DNA from 3 places in the Pseudoduganella aquatica genome. Region 1 is predicted to be linked to each of the others. Evidence: predicted binding sites of a transcription regulator. Region 1 holds the regulator's gene; each other region holds the start of a gene.
The links. The regulator sigma-54, encoded in region 1, starts transcription at its own class of promoters, with help from an activator protein. The targets are predictions, from matches to a motif close to TGGCANGNAANCTGCTTT.
Positions count from the first base shown of each region.

Region 2: the regulator sigma-54 is predicted to act here: its motif matches at 1,414-1,431, upstream of adh (aldehyde dehydrogenase).
Region 3: the regulator sigma-54 is predicted to act here: its motif matches at 1,953-1,970, upstream of KT882_RS27350 (PEP-CTERM sorting domain-containing protein).

Region 1 is NZ_CP086370.1:1,001,416-1,004,688, reverse strand. It holds gene KT882_RS04455 (enoyl-CoA hydratase/isomerase family protein) at 1-27, opposite strand, end outside; gene hpf (ribosome hibernation-promoting factor, HPF/YfiA family) at 123-479, opposite strand; gene KT882_RS04445 (RNA polymerase factor sigma-54) at 549-2,033, opposite strand; gene lptB (LPS export ABC transporter ATP-binding protein) at 2,049-2,810, opposite strand; gene lptA (lipopolysaccharide transport periplasmic protein LptA) at 2,813-3,273, opposite strand, start outside.
Region 2 is NZ_CP086370.1:1,362,148-1,365,420, forward strand. It holds gene KT882_RS05935 (TonB-dependent receptor family protein) at 1-197, opposite strand, end outside; gene KT882_RS05940 (beta-propeller fold lactonase family protein) at 351-1,322, shown strand; gene adh (aldehyde dehydrogenase) at 1,475-2,995, shown strand; gene KT882_RS05950 (DUF779 domain-containing protein) at 3,003-3,273, shown strand, end outside.
Region 3 is NZ_CP086370.1:6,145,304-6,148,576, reverse strand. It holds gene KT882_RS27355 (MFS transporter) at 1-1,279, shown strand, start outside; gene KT882_RS27350 (PEP-CTERM sorting domain-containing protein) at 1,306-1,914, opposite strand; gene KT882_RS27345 (ChaN family lipoprotein) at 2,099-2,923, shown strand; gene KT882_RS27340 (thioredoxin family protein) at 2,952-3,273, shown strand, end outside.

The DNA of each region.
Region 1 (3,273 bases):
AACCTGGGTGATGACGTGCTCGCTCATGGCTGATTGTCTCTATGATTGTTAGACAGCCATTTTAGCGCGGGCGCAAAAAAGGGCGCCAGATGCGCCCTTTGTTGGGAGTGCCGGTGACCGTCTTATGCGGTGGCGGCTGGCTCGTAGGTGTCCGGGAGATGCTTGATGGCGTCGTGGCCATGCTCCTGCACTTTGGCCTTGTACTTCATGACTTGGCGGTCCAGTTTGTCGATCAGCGTATCGATGGCAGCATACAGGTCTTGCGACAGGCTTTCCACGTACACAGTCTTGCCGGACATGCGCAGGTTGATCTCGGCTTTTTGCCTTTTGTCTTTCTCGGTGAGGTTATCTACAGTCAGGATGACAGCAATATCAATAACTTGATCGAAATGGCGCTTTACCCGTTCCAGCTTGTTCTGCACGTATTCACGGATGGCGGGGGTCACTTCGAGATGATGTCCACTGATGGTGAGATTCATACACACTCCTAAAGATAAGGGCTCATGCGCTATCGAATGTTATTTGAGCGCAGGGGAACCCAAGTAAAACTACAAAGCTTTACGCAGACTTACCGGAGGGATTTTCAAGGCTTCGCGATATTTGGCAACAGTCCGTCGCGCAATTACCATGCCCTGTTCTCCCAGCATGTCCGCAATCTTACTGTCGGATAAAGGATTTTTCGGGTCTTCTGCTCCTGTCAGTTGCACTATCAGCGCCCGTATCGCCGTCGAGGATGCTTCTCCTCCTGCTTCGGTGGCGACGTGGCTGCCAAAGAAATATTTCAACTCAAACATCCCATGCGGAGTCAGCATGTATTTCTGAGTTGTTACCCGAGAAATAGTGCTCTCGTGTAGTCCCAGTGTATCAGCAATTTCACGCAACACAAGGGGTCTCATGGCAACCGCGCCATGGCTGAAAAAGTTCTTTTGTCTTTCTACTATCGCTTGCGCCACGCGCAGTATCGTGTCGAAACGCTGGCGCATATTCTTGATCAGCCACTTGGCTTCCTGCAGCTGCGCGCCCATGGCCGACTCGCCTTTTCCCTGCTTGAGCATGTTGGCGTACAGCGCGTTCACGCGCAGGCGCGGCATCACGTCGTTGTTCAAGGAGACCTGCCAGCCATTGCGCGCCTTCTTCACGATCACGTCCGGCACCACGTAGTCGGACACGTCGGAAGCGAACTCGGCGCCCGGGTGCGGGTTGCACTGGCGGATCACCGCTTGCGCTTCGCGCAGGTCCTCGTCGTCGCAATCGAGGGCTTTTTTCAGCTTGTTGAATTCGCGCTGCGCGAACCAGGCCAGGTGCTTTTCCACGATGCAGATGGCCATGCGTCGCGTGACCAGCGGCACGCCGGGCATGCGCTTGATCTGCAGCGCCAGGCACTCGGAGGCGCTGCGCGCGCCCACGCCGATGGGGTCGAAACTTTGCAGCAGGGTCAGCGCCGTTTGCAGCTCCTCCAGCTCCACGTCCGCCTCTTCCGGCAGGCGCGCATGGATCTCTTCCAGCGGCTCTTCCAGGTAGCCGTTCTCGTCCAGCGCGTCGATGATCAGCTCCATCAGCACGCGGTCGCGCGGCTGCTGCACGGTCACGCGCATCTGCTCCATCAGGTGCTCGCGCAAGGTGCAGTGGCTCGCTTCGAGCTGCGGGCGCGAGTCCTCGTCGTCCGGCGCCTTGCTGCGGCCGGCGTCGCTCCAGTCGGTGTCGGCCTCGGCGCCGCTGGCGCTGTCGCCACCGGCGCCGTCGAAGGGGTCGCCCTCGCCGGCCGGCGCGCTGTCCTGCGCCGGCGCGCCCACGTCGGCCGGCGACGCGTCGGCGCCGTCGGACTGGGTCTGGTTGATGGCGCCGTCGCCGAGCAGGCGCAGCGAGCGGTCCAGCGGATCATCCAGGCGCTCCAGCAGCGGGTTCTCGCCCAGCAGCTGTTCCAGTTCCTGGTGCAGCTCCAGCGTGGACAGCTGCAGCAATCGGATCGACTGCTGCAGTTGCGGCGTCAGCGCCAGGTGCTGAGAGGTGCGGAGTTGCAGTGACTGTTTCATGGGCTGGTTCAGGAATTACATGCGGAAGTGTTCGCCCAGGTAGACGCGCCGCACCGATTCATCGGCGATGATGTCGTCCGGACGGCCGGACGCCAGCACGCTGCCCTGGTTAATGATGTAGGCGCGGTCGCAAATGCCCAGCGTCTCGCGCACGTTATGGTCGGTGATCAGCACGCCGATGCCGCGCTCCTTGAGGAAGCGCACGATGCGCTGGATCTCGATCACGGCGATCGGATCGACGCCCGCGAATGGCTCGTCCAGCAGCACGAAGCGCGGGTTGGTGGCCAGCGCGCGCGCAATCTCCACCCGGCGGCGCTCGCCGCCCGACAGCGACAGCGCGGCGTTCTCGCGCAGCTTCTCGATCTGCAGGTCGGCCAGCAGGCGGTCCAGGCGCTCATTGATCTCCTGCTTGGTCAGCGCCTTGCCGTTGACCTTCTGGATCTCCAGCACGGCGCGGATATTCTCCTCCACCGTCAGCTTGCGGAACACCGAAGCCTCCTGCGGCAGGTAGGACAGGCCCAGGGTGGCGCGCTGGTGGATGGGCATGCTCGACACGTCCACGCCGGCGATGTCGATGCTGCCCGCGTCGGACGGCACCAGGCCCACGATCATGTAGAAGGAGGTGGTCTTGCCGGCGCCGTTAGGCCCCAGCAGGCCCACCACTTCGCCGCATTCCACCTGCAGCGACACGTCGTGCACCACCTGGCGCTTGCCGTAGGACTTCTGCAGTCCGCGCACCACCAGGGTGCTGGTGCAGCTTTGCATTGCTTCAGCCATGGTTATTTCCCCGCTGGCGGTTGCTGGACCGGCGCCGCCGGCGCAGCAGGAGCGGCCGGGGCAGCCGGCTTGGGCGTGGACGGCTGGATCACCATGGTGCCGCGGCCGCCGCCGGTCTTGCCTTCGCCGCTGGCGGTATTGCGCACGCTGAACTGCTCGCGCCGGCTGTCGTAGGAGATGAACTCGCCCGACACTTCGTCGCTCGGCTTGCTGCCTTCCAGGCGGCGCACCTTGGCGCGCACGAACAGCTTCACCAGTTCGTTCTTGCCGTCGTATTCGATGCGCTCGGCTTCACCTTCCATCCACTGCTCGCCTTCGCCGTCGCGCTTTTGGCGGAAGGTGGTCGGCTTGCCTCCGGCGCTGGTGAGCGTCACGTACTGGTAGCCTTGCGGGTCCTTGGTCACCACCGCCTTGGCCGCTTTCATCAGCAGCGTGCCGCGCGTGAGCACCACGTTGCCGGTGA
Region 2 (3,273 bases), 360 kb from region 1:
TTCACGCGCATCTGGCTGTCGCGGATGCGTTCGGCGTCCACCACGTCGATGGCGGCCGGGAAGTCCATGCTGCTGTGCTCCACGCGGCTGCCGCTGACGATGACGACCGGCGCTTCGCCGGTGGCTGCCGCCGCTTGCTGCGCGGCGCCCGCCACGAACAGGGCTGCGACGGCGTTTAAATGAAATCGGTGCTGCATGTTGAATCTCCTTGGTTGAGTTCCGCGCCTGCCTGGCGGGGGCCGGCAAGTCTGCTTCAACCCGTAAGCAATATACCTGCCATCGCTTTTCCTGTGCGCGTGGCATGGCGTTTGCATCGCCTTGCGATCCTCACTGACCTTAAAGGTGCCGCCATGAAAAAATCCTATTGTCCCCGCGCCGCCGGCGTGCTTGCAAGCCTTTCCCTGCTGCTGGCTGTGCAACCCTGCGTCCAGGCGGCCGCGCTGGCTTATGTGCCGAACGAGAAGTCCGGCACGGTGAGCGTGGTCGATACCGCCACCGACACGGTGCTGCGCAGCCTTCAGGCGGGCAAAAGGCCGCGCGGCATTGCCGCTGTTGCGCTGGCCGGCGGCACGCGGCTGTTCGTGACGGACGCCGCCAGCAGCCAGCTGCTGATGCTCGATAGCGCAGGCGGTTCAGCGCCCGCAGCGCTGGCGCTGGGCAGATCGCCGGAAGGCGTGGGCGTGTCGGCCGATGGCCGCTACGCCGCCGTCGCGGTCGAGGAGAGTAACAGCGTCACGCTGGTGGATGCCCGCAGCGGCGCGCGGCTGGCCGACATACCGGTCCAGGGCCGCAATCCCGAGCACGCTGTGTTCAGTCCGGATGGGCGCTGGCTCTATGTCAGCGCGGAGGAAGCCGAGCAGGTGGACGTGATCGACGTGGCGCAGCGGCGCCAGACCGGGGCTGTGGCCGTGGGCCTGCGCCCTCGCGGCATCGGCTTTTCGCCGGACGGCAGCAGGGCCTATATCGCCTGTGAGTTGGTCAACACGGTGTACGTGATCGACACCGCCACGCGCAGCACGCTGGCCAGGATACCGGCTGGGCGCAACGCCAACGGCATCGCCGTGCACCCGAGCGGCAAGCAAGTCTATGTGTCCAACGGCGCGGACGGCACGGTGATGCTGATCGATACCGCCAGCCATATCGTCAGCGCGACCGTGGCCGTGGGCAAGCGGCCCTGGAATATGGCGCTCACGCCGGACGGCGCCAAGCTGTATGTGGCCAACGGACGCTCCAACAGCGTCTCCGTCATCGACACGGCCAGCGCGCGCAAGGTGGCCGACATCGCGGTGGGCGAATTGCCCTGGGGCGTGGCCATCCCCTGAGCGTGACACTTGCCACAGCGGCCATGCAACACCTGTTCAACTTTGGAACAGATTGCGGCGGCGGCAGCGCGGTTTTCGCGGCGCGGAGGGCTGGCACGGTGTTTGCGAAATAGAGGGTGCAAGTCCAACCAACACTGAAGAAAGAGGATGACATGAATCTCGCCGATATCAACAAACTGGGTGTCGCCAACCCTTTCAAGCAACGCTATGACAACTACATCGGCGGCAAGTTCGTCGCGCCGGTAAAGGGCGAGTACTTCGCCAACCTCACGCCGATCACCGGCCTGCCGTTCTGCGAGATTGCGCGCTCCACGGCGGAAGACGTGGAAATCGCGCTGGATGCGGCGCACGCAGCGAAGGAAGCGTGGGGCAAGACCTCGCAGACCGAGCGCGCCAACATCCTGAACAAGATCGCCGACCGCATGGAGCAGAACCTGCAGCTGATCGCCACGGCGGAAACCATAGACAACGGCAAGCCTATCCGCGAAACCATGGCGGCGGACATTCCGCTGGCGATCGACCATTTCCGCTATTTCGCCGGCTGCATCCGCGCCCAGGAAGGCTCGGTCGCGCAGATCGACGACAGCACCTACGCCTACCACTTCCACGAGCCGCTGGGCGTGGTCGGCCAGATCATTCCGTGGAACTTCCCCATCCTGATGGCGGTATGGAAGCTGGCGCCCGCGCTGGCGGCCGGCAACTGCGTAGTGCTGAAACCGGCCGAGCAAACGCCTGCTTCCATCATGGTGCTGGTGGAGCTGATCGGCGACCTGCTGCCGCCGGGCGTGCTTAATATTGTCAACGGCTTCGGCCTGGAGGCGGGCAAGCCGCTGGCCTCGAACAAGCGCATCGCCAAGATCGCCTTCACCGGCGAAACCGGCACCGGCCGCCTGATCATGCAGTATGCCGCGCAGAACCTGATTCCGGTCACGCTGGAACTGGGCGGCAAGTCGCCCAATATCTTCTTCGAAGACGTGATGGCGGCCGATGACGAGTTTTTCGACAAATGCCTGGAAGGCTTTGCCATGTTCGCGCTGAACCAGGGCGAGGTGTGCACCTGCCCTTCGCGCGTGCTGATACAGGAGTCGATCTACGAAGCCTTTATGGAACGCGCGCTGAAACGCGTGGCGGCCATCAAGCAGGGCAACCCGCTCGACTCCTCCACCATGATAGGCGCGCAGGCTTCGCAGGAGCAGCTGGAGAAGATCCTGTCGTATATGGACATCGGCAAACAGGAAGGCGCCCAGCTGCTGGCCGGCGGCGCGCGCAATGTGCAGGGCGGCGAGCTGGAAGGCGGCTACTACGTCACGCCCACCGTGTTCAAGGGCGAGAACAGCATGCGCATCTTCCAGGAGGAGATCTTCGGGCCGGTGGTGTCGGTCACTACCTTCAAGGATGAGGCGGACGCGCTGCGCATCGCCAACGACACGCTGTACGGCCTGGGTGCAGGCGTATGGACCCGCGACGGCGCGCGCGCCTTCCGCGTCGGCCGCGGCATCCAGGCCGGCCGCGTGTGGACCAATTGCTACCACCTGTATCCAGCGCACGCGGCCTTCGGCGGCTACAAGCAGTCCGGCATCGGCCGCGAGAACCACAAGATGATGCTGGACCACTACCAGCAGACCAAGAACCTGCTGGTCAGCTACAACCCGAAGGCGCTGGGCTTTTTCTGAGGCTGACATGAAAACCGCCGTAGCCCGCGTTATCGCGACCGGCCCCGCGCTGGAGATGATTGCAGAACTGCGCCATCGCCATGGGCCGATCATGTTCTTCCAGTCCGGAGGCTGCTGCGACGGCAGCACGCCGATGTGCTACCAGGCCGGGGAGTTCAACCTGAGCGACACCGATGTCTACCTGGGCAACCTGAACGGCGCGCCGTTCTACATCGGCCTGGAACAGTACGGCTACTGGGAGCACACGCAGCTGATTATCGACGTCGTGCAGGGCAACG
Region 3 (3,273 bases), 1.7 Mb from region 1:
CGGCGCCAGCGTTGGGGACCTGCAATGGGTGGTGGACGCCTACACCCTGGGTTTCGCCGTCTTCCTGCTCTCGGCCGGCGTGCTGGGCGACAAGTTCGGCTCGCGCCGCGTCTTCCTGGCCGGCTTCTGGCTGTTCACGCTGGCCTCGCTGGCCTGCGCGGCGGCCACCGGCGCCGTCATGCTCAACCTCGCCCGCGCCGTCCAGGGCATAGGCGCGGCGCTGCTGGTGCCCAGTTCGCTGGCCATCCTGAACGCGGCCTACGCGCACGACAAGGCGCAGCTGGCCAAGGCCGTGGGCTGGTGGACGGCGGCCGGCGGCGTGTCGATCGCCATCGGCCCGGTGCTGGGCGCGGTGCTGCTGGAGCTGGCCGGCTGGCGCAGCATCTTCTGGGTCAATATTCCGCTCTGCCTGGCGGGCGGCTGGCTCACGCTGCGCACCGTGCCGGCCGCGGCGGGCAAGGATCCCGGCCGCGCCTTCGACATGCCGGGCCAGCTGCTGGCCGTGGTGGCGCTGACCGCCTTTATCGGCGCCGTCATCGAAGTGCATGCGCTGGGCTGGACCCACGCGGTGGTGCAGGGCGGCCTGGCGCTGGCCGCCGCGGCCTTCGCCGTGTTCCTGCTGGTGGAGGAGCGCAGCAAGGCGCCCATGCTGCCGCTGGCGCTGTTCCGCAGCGCGGGCTTCAGCGGCGCGGTGGCCTTCGGCGTGCTGGTGAACTTTGCCTACTACGGCGTGATCTTCGTGCTGAGCTTTTACCTGCAGAGCGTGCGCGGCTACACGGCGCTGGCGGCCGGCGTGATGTTCTTGCCGCTGACGGGCACCTTCATCTTCTCGAATATCGCCAGCGGCCGCGTGTCGGCGCGCACCGGGCTGAGGACGCCGATGATAGTTGGCGGCCTGATCGGCGCGGGCGGCTATGCGCTGCTGGGCCTGTTCGGCATCTCGGACCATGCGGGTTTCTGGGCCATGCTGCCCGGCCTGGCTTTGATCCCGGCCGGCATGGGGCTGGCCGTGCCGGCCATGACCACCTCCATCCTGTCCAGCGTGGGCACGGGCCAGGCCGGCACCGCGTCCGCCGTGCTGAACACCGCGCGCCAGGTGGGCGGCGCGCTGGGTGTGGCGGTGTACGGCTCCATGGTCGCCTCCGTCTATCCCGGCGCCGCCATGAGCGGGCTGCGCATTGCGCTGGCCATCTCGGCCGTGCTGCTGCTGGCCGCCGCTGGCATCGCCTGGCAATGCGTCGGCCGCGCCGGCCGCGTAGGGCGGGTTAGCGAAGCGTAACCCGCCGTTGCCGGCCCGCTTTACCCTTACTCGGGTTTGCGCTTGCGGCGCGTTGCCGCCAGGCCTGCCAGGCCCAGGCCGAACAGGGCCATCGAGGCCGGTTCCGGCACGGCCGACGCAGGGCCGAAGGAGGTCACGGCATTGTTGCCGTTCCAGTTGCCGATGGCCATATAGCTGCTGGTGAACTGCGACAGGTCGATGGTGTTTGGCAGGTTGAGCGAGTTGTACAGATTCAGGTTGGTGCCGTTGGCCAGCGTCAGGTCGAAACGGCCGAACGGCGTGGTATCGGCACGGAAGACCACCTGGTCGCCGGCCCAGAAGTTATTGGTCACCATGGCGTACAGGTCGATGGTCTGATGCAGGCTGCCCAGGTTGATGCTGGTCTCCAGCAGCGGGCTGTCCCAATATTGGTAGCCCGTGACCGTGCCCATGCCGCCATAGGCGTGCTTGTAGGCTTGCGCGGCGTCGTAGGTGATGATGCCGCTGATCTTGTCGCCGGTATTGAGCGAGAATTGCGCCAGGTTCGCGCCGCCGTAGGTGGCGCTCCACGAGAAGGACACCGGCGTGGCTTGCACAGGCTGGGCGATGGCGGCTGCGGCCAGTGCGCAGGCGAGAAGGGAGTGCAGTTTTTTCAATTGCGGCTTTCTTTATAATAGTTACCTAAACATGCAATAAAGCAATATTTATGCCAGTGAGGAAATGTCCTTTAAAATCAGCTGGCTAATGGAATATTTGCAAAAGAGCAGGCCGGAAGTGTAAAGAAAATCGACACTTGGGATAGACTAGGGGGGATTTGATCCACCCACCAACCCAAGACATATGAACCGCTCCCTACCCGCGCTGCTGCTGGTCGCCGCCGCCATCGCCGGCTGTGCAGGCAGCAAGAACAAACCCCCATCCGAACCCGTCACCGCCAACCCGCAAGTCCTGCTGCTGGGCGAGGTGCACGACAATCCCGACGGCCACAAGCTGCGCTACCAGCACCTGTTCCAGCGCGTGGAGGCCGGCTGGCGTCCCGCCATCGCCATGGAACAATTCGACCGCGAAAACCAGGCCTTGCTCAACAAGGCGCAGAAGGACTGCCGCGACGCGCAGTGCGTCATCCTCGTGATGGCCGGGCCGCGCTGGGACTGGGACCAGTACCGCCCCATCATCGACCTGGCGCTGCGCTACGACCTGCCGCTGATCGCCGCCAACCTGTCGCGCAAGGACGCCTCGCTGGTGGTGCGCGACGGCGTGGCCTCCAGCTTCGACGACAAAACCGTGGCCGACTACCGCCTGAAGGAAGCGCTGCCGTCCGACATCGTGCAGGGGCAGCAAAAGGAAATCGTGGCCGGCCATTGCAATATGCTGCCGGACATGATGGTGCCCGGCATGGTCAACGCCCAGGTGGCGCGCGACATCTGGATGGCCAAGCTGTTGCGCGCCCAGCAGCCGCGCGACGTGGTGCTCATCGCCGGCAACGGCCATGTGCGCAAGGACTACGGCGTGCCGCGCTGGCTCAACGCGCTGGAGCCGAAGCTGACGGTGCGCAGCGTGGGCTATGTGGAGAGCGCCGCCGCGCCCGGCCTGTACGATGCCAGCTACACGGTGCCGAAGAAGCAGCGCCCGGACCCGTGCGCCAGCCTGAAACCGAAATCGTAGATCATGCAGGCATAAGGAGGACGGGATAATGGAAACGACCTACAAGGAAAGCGCGCCCACGCGCGCCGAGATCGACGCGCTGCGCGGACCGGCGGTGCTGGAGTTCGGCACCAATTGGTGCGGCTACTGCCGCTCCGCCCAGCCGGCGCTGGCGGAAGCCTACGCTGACCACGCGCAGGTGCCGCACTACAAGGTGGAGGATGGGCCGGGCCGCTTGCTGGGCCGCTCCTTCCGCGTAAAGCTGTGGCCCACGCTGGTCTTCCTGCGCGACGGCCAGGAAGTGGCGCGCGTGGTGCGGCCCGAGAATGCCGACGAAATCCGCGCAGGCTTTGCGCACATAACAGGAGAAT